Regions from separate parts of the Pseudomonas siliginis genome, predicted to be linked through region 3. Evidence: predicted binding sites of a transcription regulator. Region 3 holds the regulator's gene; each other region holds the start of a gene.

Region 1 (4,371 bases), 700 kb from region 3:
CACATCCCCCGGTTGCATGTGCAGGATGTCGCGCAGCTTCAACTGGCGGCGGGCCACGGTGGCGCCGATCGGCACGTCGACATCGAGCACGTCCTGGCGCAGGGCGTTGACCCAGCGCTCGTCCTGATCGTCGAGGTCGGACTGGAAACCGGCGTCGAGCATCTCGCGCACTGGCTCGATCATCGAGTACGGCATGGTCACGTGCAGATCGCCGCCACCGCCATCGAGTTCGATGTGGAAGGTGGAGACCACAATTGCTTCGCTCGGGCCGACGATGTTGGCCATGGCCGGGTTCACTTCCGAGTTGATGTACTCGAAATTGACTTCCATGATCGCCTGCCAGGCTTCTTTCAGATCGACGAAAGCCTGCTCGAGCACCATGCGCACTACGCGCAACTCGGTCGGGGTGAACTCACGCCCTTCGATCTTGGCGTGACGGCCGTCACCACCGAAGAAGTTGTCCACCAGCTTGAACACCAGTTTGGCGTCGAGGATGAACAGCGCGGTGCCGCGCAGCGGTTTGATCTTGACCAGGTTGAGGCTGGTCGGCACGTACAGCGAGTGCACGTATTCGCCGAACTTCATCACCTGCACGCCACCGACAGCCACGTCCGCCGAGCGGCGCAGCATGTTGAACATGCTGATGCGGGTGTAGCGGGCAAAGCGCTCGTTGATCATTTCCAGCGTCGGCATGCGTCCACGGACGATGCGATCCTGGCTGGTCAGGTCGTAGCTTTTGACACTGCCGGGTTCGGCAGCATTATCGGTCTGTACCAGACCATCATCGACGCCATGCAGCAGCGCATCGATTTCATCCTGGGACAGCAGATCCTGCACGGCCATGTCGTGTTCCTACTGCAGTACGAAATTAGTGAAAAGCAACTGTTCGATGACCACTTTGCCCAGTTCTTTCTGCGCCACTTCCTGGACGCTGGCGGTGGCCTTCTGGCGCAACATCTCCTGGCCGACCGGGGTCGCCAGTGTGGCGAAATCCTGACCGGAGAAGAGCATTACCAGGTTGTTGCGGATAACCGGCATGTGCACTTTGAGCGCGTCCAGATCGGCCTGATTCCGCGCCAGCATGGTGATGCTCACCTGCATGTAGCGCTGACGGCCGTTCTGGTTGTAGTTGGCCACGAAGGCCGGCGCCATCGGCTCGAAAATCGCCGCCTGCTTGCCGACCGGCGCTGCTTCAGCGGCCTCGGCAGGCTTGCTTTGCGCGCCGTGCATGAAGAACCAGGTCGCCCCGACGGATGCACCAATGGCCACCAGCAACGCCAGCACGATCACGATGATCAGCTTGAGTTTGCCTTTGGTTGCGGGGTCTTTTACTGCTGCAGCTTCGCTCTTCGCCATGCCAATAATCCGTCACTAATCGGGGGTTTCACAGTCGCACGGCAAGGCAAGAGCAAGTGTTATGCCAGAAGTGTCGGAGGTCGAGAACGACGCTAAAGTCAAAAGCACCCTCACCCCAGCCCTCTCCCGGAGGGAGAGGGGGCCGACCGAGATGTAATGGGGCTGGACATCGACCTGCACAACCGAGGTGATTGCAAGTTCAGGGCGGGAATCAACAGGTCGCCGAATGTCGAACGGATTCAGCGATGCTCGTTCAGGTCGGCGTAGTTCTTCAAGATTCCCCAATCGGTCCCCTCTCCCTCTGGGAGAGGGCTAGGGTGAGGGGGCTCTTGATTTGCTCAGGCGTAATAGTCGACCGCGCTGCTGCCAATTACGCTGGTAGTCTGCGCCGCCACTTCAGCGACAGTAGCCGGTGCCAATTCCTCATCCGCCGAATCCAAGCGGCCACCCGCAGCGCTGGTCCGGCCACTCTGCCCCTGCGGCGCCTGTTCCTGACCTTGCTGACCCTGCCAGCCACGGTTCTGGTCGGCGACATTGACATCCACCTGGCCCATGCCCTGCTGGTTGAACATGTCGCGCAGGCGGTGCATCTGGCTGTCGAGCGCTTCACGCACGCTCGGGTGCGCGCTCATGAAGGTGACCTGGGTCTGCTGATCGGGAACCATGTTCACGCGGATATCCAGACGCCCCAGCTCCGCCGGTTGCAACTGAATGTCGGCGGCCTTCAGGTTGACGCTGGACAGGTACATGACGCGGTTGACCACTTCTTCGGTCCAGCCGCTCTGGTGCATGGCGATCGGCTGATTCACCGGCAGCGCATTGGCGGTTTTCGGCGTAGCGGCCTGGGTCAGTGCCGCCAGACGGTTGGCGAAGTCATCGACGCGGGTGTCGCTGGTAGCCGATTTCAGATCCTTCAGACCATCGTCGATCAGCCCGCTGAAAGCTTGTTCGCCGCCCTGACTGGTGCTGTCCTTGTCGGCCTGCACGTCGAGCATGCTGGCCATGCCGGCGGCAAAGTTCTGCGCGGCGGTCAATTCACCGTCAGCCTGAGCTTGAGCAGGCGTGGCTTTCGGTTGCGCCTGACTGGCGGCGGAAATATGCCCGCCCTGCTCCATCGCCATGCGCACGGCCGGCATCGAGTCGAGCGGGTCGGCCGATGGATCGAAATCGCTGTCGGTTGCCGCCGGATCTTTGACCATGCCCGACACGACCGCCAATGCAGGCGTCTCGGTTTCCGGCTGGGCTGGCGTGGCGACTGTTGGCGTTTGCACCACAGGCGCTGCCACCAACGGCTGAACGACTTGCGCCAAGGCCGGATCAAGGGCCGGGTCTACAGGCGCGGCATCGGCCACAGGGGTTTGTATGGTTTCAGCGGTGTCATCGGCAGTGGCAGTCGCGTCGTCGCTCGCCGCCGCTTTGTCGGCAGGCAACGCTTTGCCGCTATCGGCAACTGCTGGCTGGGGCGCGGCAGACTGCTCTTTGCCGATATCCTTTTTGCCGCTGCTGTCCGCGACCTTATCGCGTGCCGGCTTGACTGAATTGTCAGCGCTCACGGCGGGCTTGACCGGCGCCTGATCGGCGAACACTTTGGCGAAGCTGGAGGCCTTGTCCCCGGCGTCTGCGGCCATTGCCGACGATTTGGCAGAGGCGGCTTGGGCCTTGGCCTGAGCGGCGGTCTGAAGAAGAATGTTGGGGGTCGCAGGCATGACACGGTCTCCGCTGCACTGGGATCGTAGGTACAGTTGAGCAAGTTGACTGCAAGTGCCGGGCCAGTTTGGCCAGACACTTGCGAAAAGCGCCGGACGGCAGCTTCAGTGGATGTGGGCGTGGTGCTTTTCGCTTTCGTACACCGGACGTACTTCGGCGAATTCAGAATGGATATCGGCGACTAGCTGAGCGAGCGCTTCCGGGCTTTTGTCCTTCGCATTCGACTCCAGGTCCTGGCACAACTCGGCCAGTCGAACCGCGCCCATGTTGCTGGCGCTGCCCTTGAAGCTATGCGCTACATCGGAAAGCGCTTTGGCGCTGGTGCTGTCCTGCAACTCGTGCAGGCGGCTTTGCGAATCTGCCAGAAAAGTCTCCAGCAATTCCGTATAGCCGTCCTCCATCACCTCGCGCAAAGTATCGAGGACTTCGCGATTTACATGTGCGTCTGTCACTTGCTCACTCCTTGATCAAGAATGGGCGGATTATGCCTCAATCTCCCAGAAAAACTCCACGCTGGCACTACGACCTTGGTCCGACCAACTGGCGTTGCGCCCCAGTTGCCGGACCAGACCGATGCCGCGTCCCGACAAGCGGACGTTATCCACGGGCCTTTCCATGACCCGCGCCACATCAAACCCCTTGCCACTGTCATCGACACGAATGACCAGCCGCCCACCCTCGCCTTGCGGTTGCACCTGCAGATGCACGCGCACGAAACCGTCTTGCAGCGCCTCCAACCGCGCCGCGCGCATTTCATAGTAGCGGGCGAAACCTGCCGCATCGCGTTTGAGGCTCGAGTCCAGCCCGAGCACGCCATGCTCCAGCCCATTGGAATACAACTCGGCGAGCACGCTGTACAGCGCCCCGCTTTGCGCGCGCAGGCCATGCACCTCAAGCAGCAACTGCAAGAGGAACGGCAATGGATTGAAGCGCCTGAGTGTGGCGCCGCGAAACTCGAAACTGGCCGACCAGTCCAGCGGGCACGACTGGCCGCTGTCGGAATACACCGGCGCTGCGCCGTGGGCCTGCGCCGACTCGAGCAGACTGACTTCGACCATGCTCACATCATCACGGGCCTGCCCACGAAAATCGCGCAACGCTTGCTCGATATCCTCGAATAACCGATCCGGCTCACGGTTCGCCGCAAACACCTGCTGCAAGCGTTCGACGCCGAACAACTGGTCATTGGCATCGCAGGTATCGATCACGCCGTCCGATAACAGAAACACTCGATCATCGACGGCCATCGGATACACATCCGTACGGTCATCGAAGGCTTGCGCGCTGAGAATCCCAAGGGGCAAATGC
Region 2 (4,371 bases), 710 kb from region 3:
GCTCAGCTCGGCCTGGGCGGTGACGATGCGCGACTGGGTCTTGCGCAGCTCGTCTTCGAGTTCCATGTTCGGAACCCGTGGCGCCAGCGCCGACAATTTGTAATCCAGAGCCGCCGTCAACTCGACGCCGCCGGCAATGCGGCGGTTGCCGATGATGGCGGCATCAGCGCCCAGCTCATCGCGAACCAGCTTCATGGCCTGACGCATATCGGCGGCGAAAAAACGCTTAACTTGCATAAACCACTACCTCAGCCGTTGGGCCCTACTGTCGCAACGATGGTCACTTGCTTGTTGTCCGGTACTTCCTGGTAGGCCAGTACATGCAGCCCTGGCACTGCGAGGCGGCCGAAACGCGAGAGCATCGCGCGAATCGGGCCTGCTACCAGCAGGATCACCGGTTGGCCTTGCATTTCCTGACGCTGGGCCGCTTCGATCAACGAACGTTGCAGCTTCTCGGCCATGCTCGGCTCCAGCAGAACGCCCTCTTCCGAGCCTTGTCCTGCCTTCTGCAGACTATTGAGCAATATCTGTTCCAACCTTGGTTCCAATGTGATTACAGGCAGCTCGGACTCAGTGCCTACAATGCTTTGGACGATTGCACGGGATACGCCGACCCGCACAGCGGCGACCAGCGCGGCGGTATCTTGACTCTTGGCAGCGTTGTTCGCGATCGCTTCGGCGATGCTGCGAATGTCGCGCACCGGCACGTGCTCGGCGAGCAGCGCTTGCAGGACCTTGAGCAACTGCGACAGCGAAACCACGCCCGGCACCAGCTCTTCCGCCAGTTTCGGCGAGCTCTTGGCCAGCAATTGCATGAGTTGCTGCACTTCCTCGTGGCCAATCAGCTCACTGGAGTGCTTGTACAGAATCTGGTTCAAGTGCGTGGCGACCACGGTGCTCGCATCGACCACGGTGTAGCCGAGCGATTGCGCCTGGGCGCGCTGGCTGATTTCGATCCACACCGCCTCCAGGCCGAAAGCCGGATCTTTGGCGTTGATACCGTTGAGCGAGCCGTAGACCTGACCCGGGTTGATCGCCAGTTCGCGATCCGGGTAGATCTCGGCCTCGGCGAGAATCACGCCCATCAGCGTCAGCCGATACGCGCTCGGCGCCAGATCGAGGTTGTCGCGGATATGCACGGTCGGCATCAGAAAGCCCAGATCCTGCGAGAGCTTCTTGCGCACACCCTTGATCCGCGCGAGCAATTGCCCACCCTGATTGCGGTCCACCAGCGGAATCAGGCGATAGCCGACTTCCAGGCCGATCATGTCGATCGGCGTCACGTCGTCCCAGCCCAGCTCTTTGGTTTCCATGGCGCGGGCCGGTGACGGCAGCAGTTCCTGCTGACGCTTGACCTCTTCCAGCGCCACGACCTTGGCAACGTTCTGCTTCTTCCAGAACAGGTAAGCGCCGCCCGCAGCCAGCGCCGCCATACTCAGGAAGGAGAAGTGCGGCATGCCCGGCACAAGGCCCATCACCGCCATCAAACCAGCGGCCACGGCCAGTGCTTTCGGCGAGGCGAACATCTGGCGATTGATCTGCTTGCCCATGTCTTCCGAGCCGGAAGCGCGGGTCACCATGATCGCCGCTGCTGTAGATAACAACAGTGATGGCAATTGCGCCACTAAACCGTCACCGATGGTCAGCAAGGCGTAAACCTTGCCCGCATCGCCGAAGCTCATGCCGTGCTGGAAGATACCCACGGCCATGCCGCCGATGAGGTTGATGAACAGAATCAGCAGGCCGGCGATGGCGTCACCACGGACAAACTTGCTGGCACCGTCCATCGAACCGTAGAACTCCGCCTCCTGGGCGACTTCCTGACGGCGCGATTTGGCCTGGTTCTGGTCAATCAAACCGGCGTTGAGGTCGGCGTCGATCGCCATTTGTTTGCCGGGCATCGCATCGAGGGTGAAGCGCGCGCTCACCTCGGAAATCCGCCCGGCACCCTTGGTCACCACGACGAAGTTGATGATCATGAGGATCGCGAAGACCACGATACCGACCACGTAGTTACCGCCGATCACCACCTCACCGAACGCCTGAATCACCTTACCAGCCGCGGCATGGCCGTCCTGACCGTGGAGCATTACCACCCGCGTCGAGGCCACGTTCAGCGCCAGTCGCAGCAACGTCGCCACCAGCAGAATCGTCGGGAACACGGCGAAATCCAGCGGCCGCAGCGCATACACGCAGACCAGCAGGACGACGATGGACAGGGCAATGTTGAAGGTAAAGAAGACGTCGAGCAGGAACGGCGGTACTGGCAACATCATCATCGCCAGCATGACCAGCAGCAACAACGGCACGCCCAGATTGCCTCGACTGAGGTCGGCAACGTTGGTGCGTGCTGTATTGAATAACTGAGTGCGATCCACCGGTTTTCCCCGTTCCTTTAAAGCAAACTTTTGACGCCCCGAACGGGCGCAGGGCGGCTATTGCAAGAAGCTTTCCAACTTTTGCCGGGGAATGAAATAGAGCGGTTTTACTTGGGATTTATCGGCTGATTGGGCTGGCCCCTTCGCGAGCAGGCTCGCTCCCACAGTTTGACATGCATTCCCAATCGGACATTTGGAATACGGCCCCTGTGGGAGCGAGCCTGCTCGCGAAGAGGCCTTCGAATGCGGCGCATTTTTTTCGATTTAAACGAAGCTGTTTACAAGACACCAGCAGACACGGTCTCAAGGCTACAAATCCTTGCGCCATTGCCTACAGCCAAGCCAGAATCCGCCGGCTTGTGCACCTGGGGGTCGGATTCTATTGTGGTCCGGTCGCTGACGAATCAGCGATCGGGTTTAGCGACCCGGATCTTGAATAGGTGCATCAGCGTTCCATGCTTTGTCGCGGGTTCAGTATCTGCGACTGCGCCATGGTGGCTGTATGTGGGAGACCTTCGGGTCTGCCGGGTGCCTATAACCGGTTCGCTAACCTGCGTACAGCCGCCACCTTACTGTTTAGCGACAGTGCCTGACGGCTCCACTTATATAGGAGCTTCACCATGATCAAACCCACACCCAACCCGCCCGAATCCGCCCCCACCTCCCCCTACGAATCCCTCGATTCAAAAAAACTCCACCAAGCCGCCGACCGCGCCCTCGACCACTACCTCTGCCCACCCGGCTCGACCCCACCACCGTTCAGCCCCCGCGCCATGTACGCCGTCACCGCCGACACCAAAAACGAAGACCTCCTGGCCAACGCCTGCGAAACCCTCGCCTCGGCCAAAACCATCGCCCAGGAATTCGCCGGGCTGGTCAAACCATCGCAGCGCCGAACGCTGATGGGGATTGCGCAGCTGATCATGCTCGGGGAACTGGCGGTAAATCGGGTGCTGGATAATCTGGAGTTGCCTGGATGATGCGGTTCGGCTGAGTGATTCGAGTGAGAGAGCCGGCCTTTTGGCGAGCAAGCTCGCTCCCACATTTTGATCTTCTTGGATGCAAATCTTGCAGCGGCTGAAGATCCTGTCGAGTGCAGCTTGCGCGAGCTAGGCCTCTCGGCGGCGCATGAGCGCCCACCCCTTCAGCGATACCATTGGTCGGAAAACCGTCCCCACCTGTCAGATCTGACAGGTGACGGACGCCTCGTTCTGCGTTGTGATGAACCTTGCCTGCCATTGTTCATCACCAGTGTTCGAGGAGAACGGAATGAGCGTTCAAGTCTATTCAACCGAAGCCAACGCAGCCCTGGCCTTGTATCCCGTGTACCCCCCGCAATGGATAACACCGGTGCTGCCTCCAGGTACTGCTGATGGTGGCCTTCCTCTCTCGGCATTCACTCCATCTGGGGTAGAACTTGTCATCGACCCCTTAACCGGCTTGCGGAATTGGGTCATGGCGGCTTATGACGTCGTGACTATTTTTGTCAACGGAGTCAACACCGGCATCAGCAAAACCATCTATCCCGGTGAAGAGCAGGAACGCATTCTTTTGCGCGTGCCGGCGAGTTGGTTCACAAACGGTGTCAACGATGTCCACTACAGAGTGACCCGATCCAGCGGTAACGACGCCGACTCACCCACACTCAAGCTGCTCTACAACAACCCGGCGCCTACCGTCACCGTCAGCCATCCACCCAGCGTCGTACCGGGGCAGACGGCGGTCATCACGATCACCGTCGGTTACCCACGGCCTCACGACACGGTGACGCTCACCATAGGCACTTGGAGCATCACATTTGCCAACCCCACAAGCCCGATCAACCACACCCTGACGGCTGCAGAATTGCAGTTGATAGGCGACGGCACCCATTCGGTCTTCGCCAGGGTGCGCGATCAATTGACCAACAACAATGAGTCGGCGACGACCCCGATCACTATCACCGCCAATCAGAAGGTGTACAACTCGCCGATAATCGCTGAGGCCGTGGACG
Region 3 (4,371 bases):
CAAACTGGTGGTGCTCGACGGCCTGCTCGCGCAACTGGGCCTAAGCTATGAGGAAGTCGCCTATCTCGGTGACGATCTGCCAGACTTGCCGGTGATCCGCCGTGTAGGGCTGGGCATGGCGGTGGCCAACGCTGCCGATTTCGTCCGCGAACACGCCCACGGCGTTACCCGCGCCCGTGGCGGCGAAGGTGCCGCCCGCGAATTCTGCGAATTGATCCTGCGCGCCCAGGGCCGCCTCGAAGCGGCCAACGCCGCGTACCTGTGAGCCTGACCATGTTTAGCAAAAAGTTTCGCAATTTCCTGCTGTTCGGCTGCATCGCGGCGATTTTCGCTGCGGTGGGCTACTGGAACATCAGCCCTGAGCGCTTCCTCGACAAGCCGCCGGTCTCGGCCGCCGAGAATCCGATCGACTGGTACGCGACCAACACGCACACCATTCAATACCTGCCCGACGGCAAGGTGCAGTACGAGATGACCTCCGACAAGGCCGAGCACGTCAAGGCCACCGATGTCACTCTGGTAACCAAGCCTGATTTGAACATGTACCGCGGCACCGACTTCCCGTGGCACGTGACCAGCGAGCGCGGCGAAGTGAATTCGGGCGGCACCGAAGTTGAATTGATCGATTCGGTACGCGTACAGCGCACCGATGAGAAACAGCGCGGAACCCTGATCACCAGCACCCGCATGACCGTGTTCCCGCAGCAAGAATATGCGCAGACCGCGCAACCCGTTAGAATCGAGGGCGCTGGCGGCGTATCGACTGGCGTCGGAATGAAAGCGTACCTGAAGGACAGCAGGATACACCTGCAATCGAACGTAAGAGGACAGTATGAGGCTCGTTAAAACCCTCCCTATTTTGCTCAGTCTGGGCGCAGCACTGGGAAGCGCGAGCGCCTGGTCCCTGCCGAACGATCAGCAGCAGCCTATCCGCATTCAGGCCGACGACGCCCAACTGGACGACAAGAATGGCATCGCCACCTATAAAGGTGACGTGATCATTACCCAAGGCTCGATGATCGTTAAAGGCAACACCGTGACCATGACGCGCGCGCCCAATGGCGACATCGACGTGGTGACATCGGTAGGCAACCTGGCTTACTTCGAGCAGTTGCAGACCCAGGGCGACGCCAACCCAGTCAAGGGCTACGGCGTGACGATTCAATACCACGCCCAGCAGAACCGGGTGGTGCTGATCGACAAGGCCAAGGTTATCGACAAGGATAACAACGTCACCCAGGGCGAAAAAATCGTCTACGACACCGTGAAGAAGCTGGCCAGCGCCGGTCGCGCCACGGGCAGCAAGGTCACCGAATCGCGTCCGCGCATCGACATGGTGATCCAGCCGAAGAAGAAAACCGAAGAGAAATCCCAGTAATGGCAACTCTGAAAGCTCAGCACCTGGCCAAGGCCTATAAAAGCCGCCAGGTCGTGCGTGACGTCAGCCTGTCGATCGACAGCGGGCAGATCGTCGGCTTGCTCGGCCCGAACGGCGCCGGCAAGACTACGTGCTTCTACATGATCGTTGGCCTGGTGCAGGCAGATCAGGGCCGTGTGCTGATCGATGATCTGGACGTCAGCCACCAGCCGATGCACGGCCGCGCCAAGGCCGGTATCGGCTATCTGCCGCAAGAAGCGTCGATCTTCCGTAAACTGTCGGTCGCCGACAACATCATGGCGATCCTCGAGACCCGCCCGGAGCTGGACAAGGCCGGTCGTCGCAAGGAGCTGGAAAGCCTGCTGCAGGAATTCCACATCAGCCACATCCGCGACAACCTCGGCATGAGCCTGTCCGGCGGTGAGCGTCGCCGGGTGGAAATCGCTCGCGCCCTGGCCACTGCACCCAAGTTCATCCTGCTCGACGAACCGTTCGCCGGTGTCGACCCGATCTCGGTCGGCGACATCAAGCAGATCATCCATCACCTCAAGGCCAAGGGCATCGGCGTGCTGATCACCGACCACAACGTGCGTGAGACGCTGGATATCTGCGAAACCGCTTACATCGTCAACGACGGTCAACTGATCGCTGAAGGCGATGCCGAGACCATCCTGGCCAACGATCTGGTCAAGGAAGTGTATCTGGGTCACGAGTTCCGCCTGTAAGCGCGACAGCGCTGTATCGATTCAAGGCGCATTTATCCGCTTTAATTGTTACAGCGCTCTAGGCAAACACTTCAGTTTCAGGCATATAATTTGCTTAAGTTTGGCGCTTCGGCGCCCTGTAGTGGATGGCGCAAAGCGCCGGCGAATAAGGTGTTAAGCCCCTGCCATGAAACCATCGCTAGTCTTGAGAATGGGCCAGCAGCTGACGATGACACCGCAGCTGCAACAGGCCATCCGCCTGCTCCAATTGTCGACCCTGGACCTGCAACAGGAGATCCAGGAGGCTCTGGAATCCAATCCGATGCTCGAGCGCCAGGAAGAAGGCGACGACTTCGACAACGCCGATCCGCTGGCCGACAACGCCGAACAGAAGCCCGCCGAAATCCAGGAACCCTCCTACCAGGAAACCGCCCCGACGGTGGATAACCTCGAGGATGGCGATTGGAACGAGCGCATCCCCAACGAACTGCCAGTGGATACCGCCTGGGAAGACGTCTACCAGACCAGCGCCAGCAGCCTGCCCAGCAGCGATGACGATGAGTGGGATTTCACCACCCGCACGTCCGCCGGCGAGAGCCTGCAAAGCCATCTGCTCTGGCAACTGAACCTGGCACCGATGTCCGACACCGATCGCCTGATCGCTGTCACCCTGATCGACTGCATCAACAATCAGGGCTATCTGGACGAAACACTCGAAGAAATTCTTGAAGCGTTCGATCCGGAACTGGACATCGAGCTCGACGAAATCGAAGCCGTCCTGCATCGCATCCAGCAATTCGAGCCCGCCGGTATCGGCGCACGCAACCTCAGCGAATGCCTGCTGCTGCAATTGCGCCAGCTGCCCGCGAAGACGCCGTGGCTGACCGAGGCCAAGCGCCTCGTCGCCGATTACATCGACCTGCTCGGCAGCCGCGATTACAGCCAGTTGATGCGCCGGATGAAGCTCAAGGAAGACGAGCTGCGCCAGGTCATCGAGCTGGTACAGAGCCTCAATCCGCGTCCGGGCTCGCAGATCGAATCAACCGAAGCCGAATACGTCATTCCCGATGTGATCGTGCGCAAGGACAACGAGCGCTGGCTGGTCGAGCTGAACCAGGAATCGGTGCCACGCCTGCGCGTCAATGCCCAGTACGCCGGGTTTGTTAAGCGTGCCGACACCAGCGCCGACAACACCTTCATGCGCAACCAGTTGCAGGAAGCCCGCTGGTTCATCAAGAGCCTGCAGAGCCGCAACGAAACCCTGATGAAAGTGGCCACGCAGATCGTCGAACATCAGCGCGGCTTCCTCGAATACGGCGACGAAGCGATGAAGCCGTTGGTATTGCATGACATCGCCGAAGCGGTCGGCATGCACGAATCGACGATTTCCCGGGTGACCACACAGAAATTCATGCATACCCCGCGCGGTATTTATGAGCTGAAATACTTTTTCTCCAGCCACGTCAGCACCTCCGAAGGCGGCGAATGCTCGTCCACGGCGATCCGCGCGATCATCAAGAAACTGGTCGCTGCGGAAAATCAGAAAAAGCCGTTGAGTGACAGCAAGATCGCTGGTTTACTGGAGGCACAAGGCATTCAGGTGGCTCGCCGCACCGTCGCCAAGTACCGCGAATCCCTCGGAATCGCGCCTTCGAGCGAACGCAAGCGGTTGATGTAAGCCACGTTACAGCGTTCCAGTGGCAGGCTTTTCGGCCTGCCGCTTTATGCACTGGCAACGAAGGAGAAGCTGTATGCAAGTCAACATCAGTGGACACCAACTGGAAGTGACCCAACCTCTGCGTTCCTACATCGAGGAAAAACTCCAGCGACTGGAGCGACATTTCGACAAGATCACCAACGTGCAGGTCACGATGTGCGTCGAAAAGCTGAAGCAGAAGATCGAAGCCACCTTGCATATCCCCGGCAGCGAAGTGGTCGCCAACGCAGAAGATACCGACATGTACGCTGCGATCGACTCACTTACCGACAAGCTGGATCGCCAACTCAAAAAGCATAAGGAAAAGACCCAGAGCCTCCTCCAGGGCGCGACCGGTCGTTAACACCCCTATCCATGATCCGACTTGAAACCATCCTGACCCCCGGCCGTTCCCAAGTGAACGCGCCGGGCGGCAGCAAGAAAAAAGCCCTCGAACAGATTGCCAACCTGATCCACCGCGAAGTGCCGGATCTGGCGATGCAGGATGTCTTCGAGGCGCTGATCGCCCGTGAAAAACTCGGCTCCACCGGTTTTGGCAACGGCATCGCCATTCCCCACTGCCGCCTCAAGGG
Region 4 (4,371 bases), 2.0 Mb from region 3:
TGGCTGTGCTCGCTCTGACGTGCGCCGCCGGCCACGCGTCAGCTTCGGATACATTGCGCTGCGGTAGCCAGTTGATCAGCCTCGGCGACCGCGCCAGCGAAGTGCTGCAAAAATGCGGCGAGCCGGTCAGCCGCGATGTGCTCGGCTACAAGCGCAGTGCCAATCGGCGCGAAGAGTTTCAGGTCGAGGAATGGACCTACGGACCAAACAACGGCATGTATCAATACCTGCGCTTCGAAGGCAATCGCCTGCGGCAGATCAACAGCAAACGCGGTAACTAAGCCGAACGAAATTCACCCTGTGGGAGCGAGCCTGCTCGCGAATACGGTCTGTCTACTGACGAACTTGTCGGCTGACACTACGCATTCGCGAGCAGGCTCGCTCCCACATTGGTATTGCCCAAATAGAACAGGCCCCGACACAAGTGCCGGGGCCTGTAATGGTCACATCCGTGTGACCGTTCGCATGAACTCTAAAGTTGCGGCAGACGTATTGCTCGGCCCGTCTGTCGCGTCTTCTCCCGGTTCAGGCGAGAAGTCTTGCCTTACTCGGCTTTCAGGCCGTCAGCGGAGACCGCTTTAACGCCTTTGATTTTCTTGGCGATGCCTACGGCGACTTCTTTCTGCGACTCGGTTACCGCAGTGGTCGACGACAGGGAAACTACACCCTTGTTGGTTTCGACTTTGATATCAGTGCCTGGAATGCCTTTTTCGGTGACTAGATCAGCTTTGACCTTGGTGGTGATCCAGGTATCGGAAGTCTCTTCTTTAGCCTTGGTCATTTCACCGGCAGCCAGAACCATTGGCGACTGGGTAGCCTGAGCGGACTGGGCGAAAGCGCCACCAGCCATGGTCAGGGTCAGAGCGGTAGCAGCGGCAGTGATAGCGAACTTCTTCATACGAGTAACTCCTGTTTTTACTGGAAGTCTGCTGTAACGCTTGTCAGCAGGGTTACCGGAGATATTGCGAACGCTGTGCCAACTTTTTTTGCCATATAAATTCTTTTAAAAACAATGAGTTATGAAAAATGCCAATTTTCATTTTCATGCAAAATGCATGACTCGCTCAATCTTCGCATGCAAGTTGCGGTTTTTTGGAAAGTTCATAAGCTGCTGAAATTATTGGAGCTTTTAAAAACCGTTGCGCCATAAAAAGCTCCGCAATTGCGGAGCTTTTTAAGTTGCAGGTGCGTGTCAAACGCCTGGGCAGCTCGTAGTTGTATATTCTTTCGAGCCGGAGAACTTACAGGTCCAGCCAGTGGTAGGACTGCGTGTCAGCGTTACGGTCTGGCCGAGAACAGGCGCTGGAGCGTTGAGCAGCGTACAAGTAATAGTACCCGTCCCATCGGCGACTTTTCCGGATGCCGCCAACGTGCAATTCTGCGTGGCCGCTGTGCCGCCGTTCACGTTGGTAATGCTCGGGTCAGTCGATCCGGCATTGATCACGTCTTCAAAATTGACCTTAAGAGCTGATGCTTCCGCAATCCCAGCGGTCACCTTCGACCGCGCCTGATACTTCGAATACTGCGGCAGGGCGATAGTCGCCAGAATGCCGATGATCGCCACAACGATCAGCAGCTCGATCAATGTGAAACCTTGTTGTTTTTTCATAGACACGCTCCATGCATGAGTCGAAATCTCATGATCTGAACAAGGCTCAGCACAGCCCATGCCAACGCCTTTCAGGCCCCGCCTGCTGGGCGCGCGCAATCGCCTGCGCCGTTTCCTACAACCCGCAACCGCACTATCTGACACTTTTTGTCACCTGCACCGGCCGTGTTTGGCGCTGTCACTTGACTAGGCTATAAGTCATGAACGGCAAGCGTGCGGAATCCCCATGAATGACATCGCTCTGAGCGGTCTGGCCAAGCAATTGGTCCAGGCCGAACTGCTCACGGAAACAAGCGCCCGGCAATCCTGGGCGCAGGCCCAGCGCAATCGCGTGTCTCTGGTCAATTACCTGGTGCACAACAAACTGGTCAACAGCCGGCAAATTGCCGAGATCGCCTCGGAACATTTCGGCATGGCCCTGCTCGATCTGCATTGCCTCGACAAAGAGACTCAGCCCAAGGGTCTGGTCAGTGAGAAACTGGTTCGCCAGCACTGCGCCCTGCCCCTCTGGCGGCGCGGCAACAAACTGTTCGTGGGCCTTTCCGACCCAAGCAATCAGCAGGCGATCAGCGACATCCAGTTCAGCACCGGCCTGAGCACCGAAGCGATTCTGGTGGAGGACGACAAGCTCAGCGACGCCATCGACAAGTTCTTCGACAGCCATGCCTCGGGCCTGGAGGAAATGGCCGATGTCGATCTCGACGGCCTCGACGTCGAGTCCATTGATGACAACAAACAGGACGTGATCGGCGGCCTCGATGCCGACGACGCCCCGGTCGTACGTTTTGTGCACAAGATGCTGCTCGATGCGATCAAAAGCGGCTCTTCCGACCTGCATTTCGAACCCTACGAAAAAAACTATCGGGTGCGCATGCGCACCGACGGCATGCTGCGCGAGGTGGCCAAGCCGCCGATCCAGTTGGCCGGGCGCATTGCCGCGCGCTTGAAGGTAATGGCCAGTCTGGATATCTCGGAACGGCGCAAACCTCAGGACGGCCGCATCAAAATGCGCCTGTCGAAAAGCAAATCCATCGATTTTCGCGTGAACACCCTGCCGACTCTGTGGGGCGAAAAAGTGGTGATCCGGATTCTCGACCCGTCCAGTGCACAAATGGGCATCGATGCGCTGGGCTACGAGGCCGAACAAAAAGCCTTGTACCTGGCCGCGCTGAAACAGCCGCAAGGGATGATTCTGGTCACCGGCCCCACCGGCTCCGGTAAAACCGTGTCGCTGTACACCGGGCTGAACATCCTCAACACCGTCGACATCAATATTTCCACCGCCGAAGATCCGGTGGAAATCAACATGGAAGGTATCAATCAGGTCAACGTCAATCCCCGCCAAGGGCTGGACTTTGCCCAAGCGCTGCGCTCGTTTCTGCGTCAGGACCCGGACGTGATCATGGTCGGCGAGATCCGCGACCTGGAAACCGCCGAGATCGCAATCAAGGCTGCGCAGACCGGCCACCTGGTGCTGTCGACCCTGCACACCAATAGCGCAGCGGAAACCCTGACACGCCTGCACAACATGGGCATTCCCGGTTTCAACATCGCCACCTCGGTCAGCCTGATCATCGCCCAGCGTCTGGCGCGCAAGTTGTGCGCACACTGCAAGCGGCCGCTGGAGATCCCGCACGAAACCTTGCTCAAGGAAGGCTTCCCCGAGGAACGCATCGGCCATTTCACGATCTACGAGCCGGTCGGTTGCGATCACTGCAATGGCGGTTACAAAGGACGCGTGGGGATTTATGAAGTGGTAAAGAACACACCGGACCTGCAACGGTTGATCATGGCCGAGGGCAATTCGCTGGAAATCGATATTCAGATGCGCCGCGACGGCTTCGCCGATCTGCGCACTTCCGGGCTGCACAAGGCCATGCAAGGCATCACCAGCCTTGAGGAAATCAACCGGGTCACCAAGGATTGAACATGGCGGTCAAGGCAGCGAAAGTCAGCGTTTACGCCTGGGAAGGCACGGACCGCAAAGGCAGTAAAGTCAGCGGCGAGTTGAGCGGACAGAACCCCGCACTGATCAAGGCGCAACTGCGCAAACAGGGGATAAACCCGGGCAAGGTGCGCAAGAAATCCGCCTCCCTGCTGACCTTGGGCAAACGCATCAAACCGCAGGACATCGCCCTGTTCACCCGGCAGATGGCGACCATGATGAAGGCCGGCGTGCCGCTGTTGCAGTCCTTCGACATCATCGGCGAAGGCTTCGAAAACCCGGCCATGCGCAAACTGGTCGACGAGGTCAAACAGGAGGTCGCGGCCGGTAACAGCTTCGCTACGGCCCTGCGCAAGAAACCGCAATACTTCGACGAGTTGTACTGCAATCTGGTCGACGCCGGCGAACAGTCTGGCGCCCTCGACACCTTGCTTGAACGGGTCGCGACCTATAAGGAAAAAAGCGAAGCGCTCAAGGCCAAGATCAAGAAAGCCATGACCTACCCCACCGCCGTGGTGCTGGTGGCGGCAGTGGTAACAGGCATTCTGCTGGTCAAAGTGGTGCCGCAGTTCCAGTCGGTGTTTTCCGGGTTCGGCGCAGAACTGCCGGGCTTCACCCTGATGATCATCAGCCTGTCGGAATTCATGCAGCAGTGGTGGTGGGCCATTCTTTTTGCGCTGGTGGCAGCGTTTTTCGGCACTCGCCACGCGTTGAAGACTTCGCAGGCCCTGCGCGACCGGCGCGATGCCTGGCTGCTGAAGCTGCCACTGGTGGGCACCTTGATGTACAAGTCCGCCGTCGCACGTTTTGCCCGCAC

What was found. Region 3 encodes sigma-54, which starts transcription at its own class of promoters, with help from an activator protein. Its sites were predicted from a motif close to ANTGGCATNNANNTTGCTNT; they were not measured.
Region 1: a site for sigma-54 is predicted at 3,100-3,119, ahead of NF676_RS08090 (flagellar hook-length control protein FliK). Genes of this name have one in related genera too.
Region 2: a site for sigma-54 is predicted at 2,438-2,457, ahead of flhA (flagellar biosynthesis protein FlhA). Genes of this name have one in related genera too.
Region 4: a site for sigma-54 is predicted at 1,656-1,675, ahead of NF676_RS23020 (pilin). Genes of this name have one in related genera too.

What each region holds. Positions count from the first base shown of each region.
Region 1 is NZ_CP099598.1:1,707,622-1,711,992, reverse strand. It holds gene fliM (flagellar motor switch protein FliM) at 1-843, opposite strand, end outside; gene fliL (flagellar basal body-associated protein FliL) at 853-1,356, opposite strand; gene NF676_RS08090 (flagellar hook-length control protein FliK) at 1,695-3,062, opposite strand; gene NF676_RS08085 (Hpt domain-containing protein) at 3,168-3,515, opposite strand; gene NF676_RS08080 (ATP-binding SpoIIE family protein phosphatase) at 3,546-4,371, opposite strand, start outside.
Region 2 is NZ_CP099598.1:1,718,302-1,722,672, reverse strand. It holds gene flhF (flagellar biosynthesis GTPase FlhF) at 1-237, opposite strand, end outside; gene flhA (flagellar biosynthesis protein FlhA) at 249-2,378, opposite strand; gene NF676_RS08145 (DUF6124 family protein) at 2,999-3,358, shown strand; gene NF676_RS08140 (immunoglobulin-like domain-containing protein) at 3,648-4,371, shown strand, end outside.
Region 3 is NZ_CP099598.1:1,003,976-1,008,346, reverse strand. It holds gene NF676_RS04890 (KdsC family phosphatase) at 1-265, shown strand, start outside; gene lptC (LPS export ABC transporter periplasmic protein LptC) at 274-846, shown strand; gene lptA (lipopolysaccharide transport periplasmic protein LptA) at 833-1,378, shown strand; gene lptB (LPS export ABC transporter ATP-binding protein) at 1,378-2,103, shown strand; gene NF676_RS04870 (RNA polymerase factor sigma-54) at 2,270-3,760, shown strand; gene hpf (ribosome hibernation-promoting factor, HPF/YfiA family) at 3,834-4,142, shown strand; gene ptsN (PTS IIA-like nitrogen regulatory protein PtsN) at 4,154-4,371, shown strand, end outside.
Region 4 is NZ_CP099598.1:5,019,413-5,023,783, forward strand. It holds gene NF676_RS23010 (DUF2845 domain-containing protein) at 1-281, shown strand, start outside; gene NF676_RS23015 (BON domain-containing protein) at 545-898, opposite strand; gene NF676_RS23020 (pilin) at 1,193-1,609, opposite strand; gene pilB (type IV-A pilus assembly ATPase PilB) at 1,836-3,536, shown strand; gene NF676_RS23030 (type II secretion system F family protein) at 3,539-4,371, shown strand, end outside.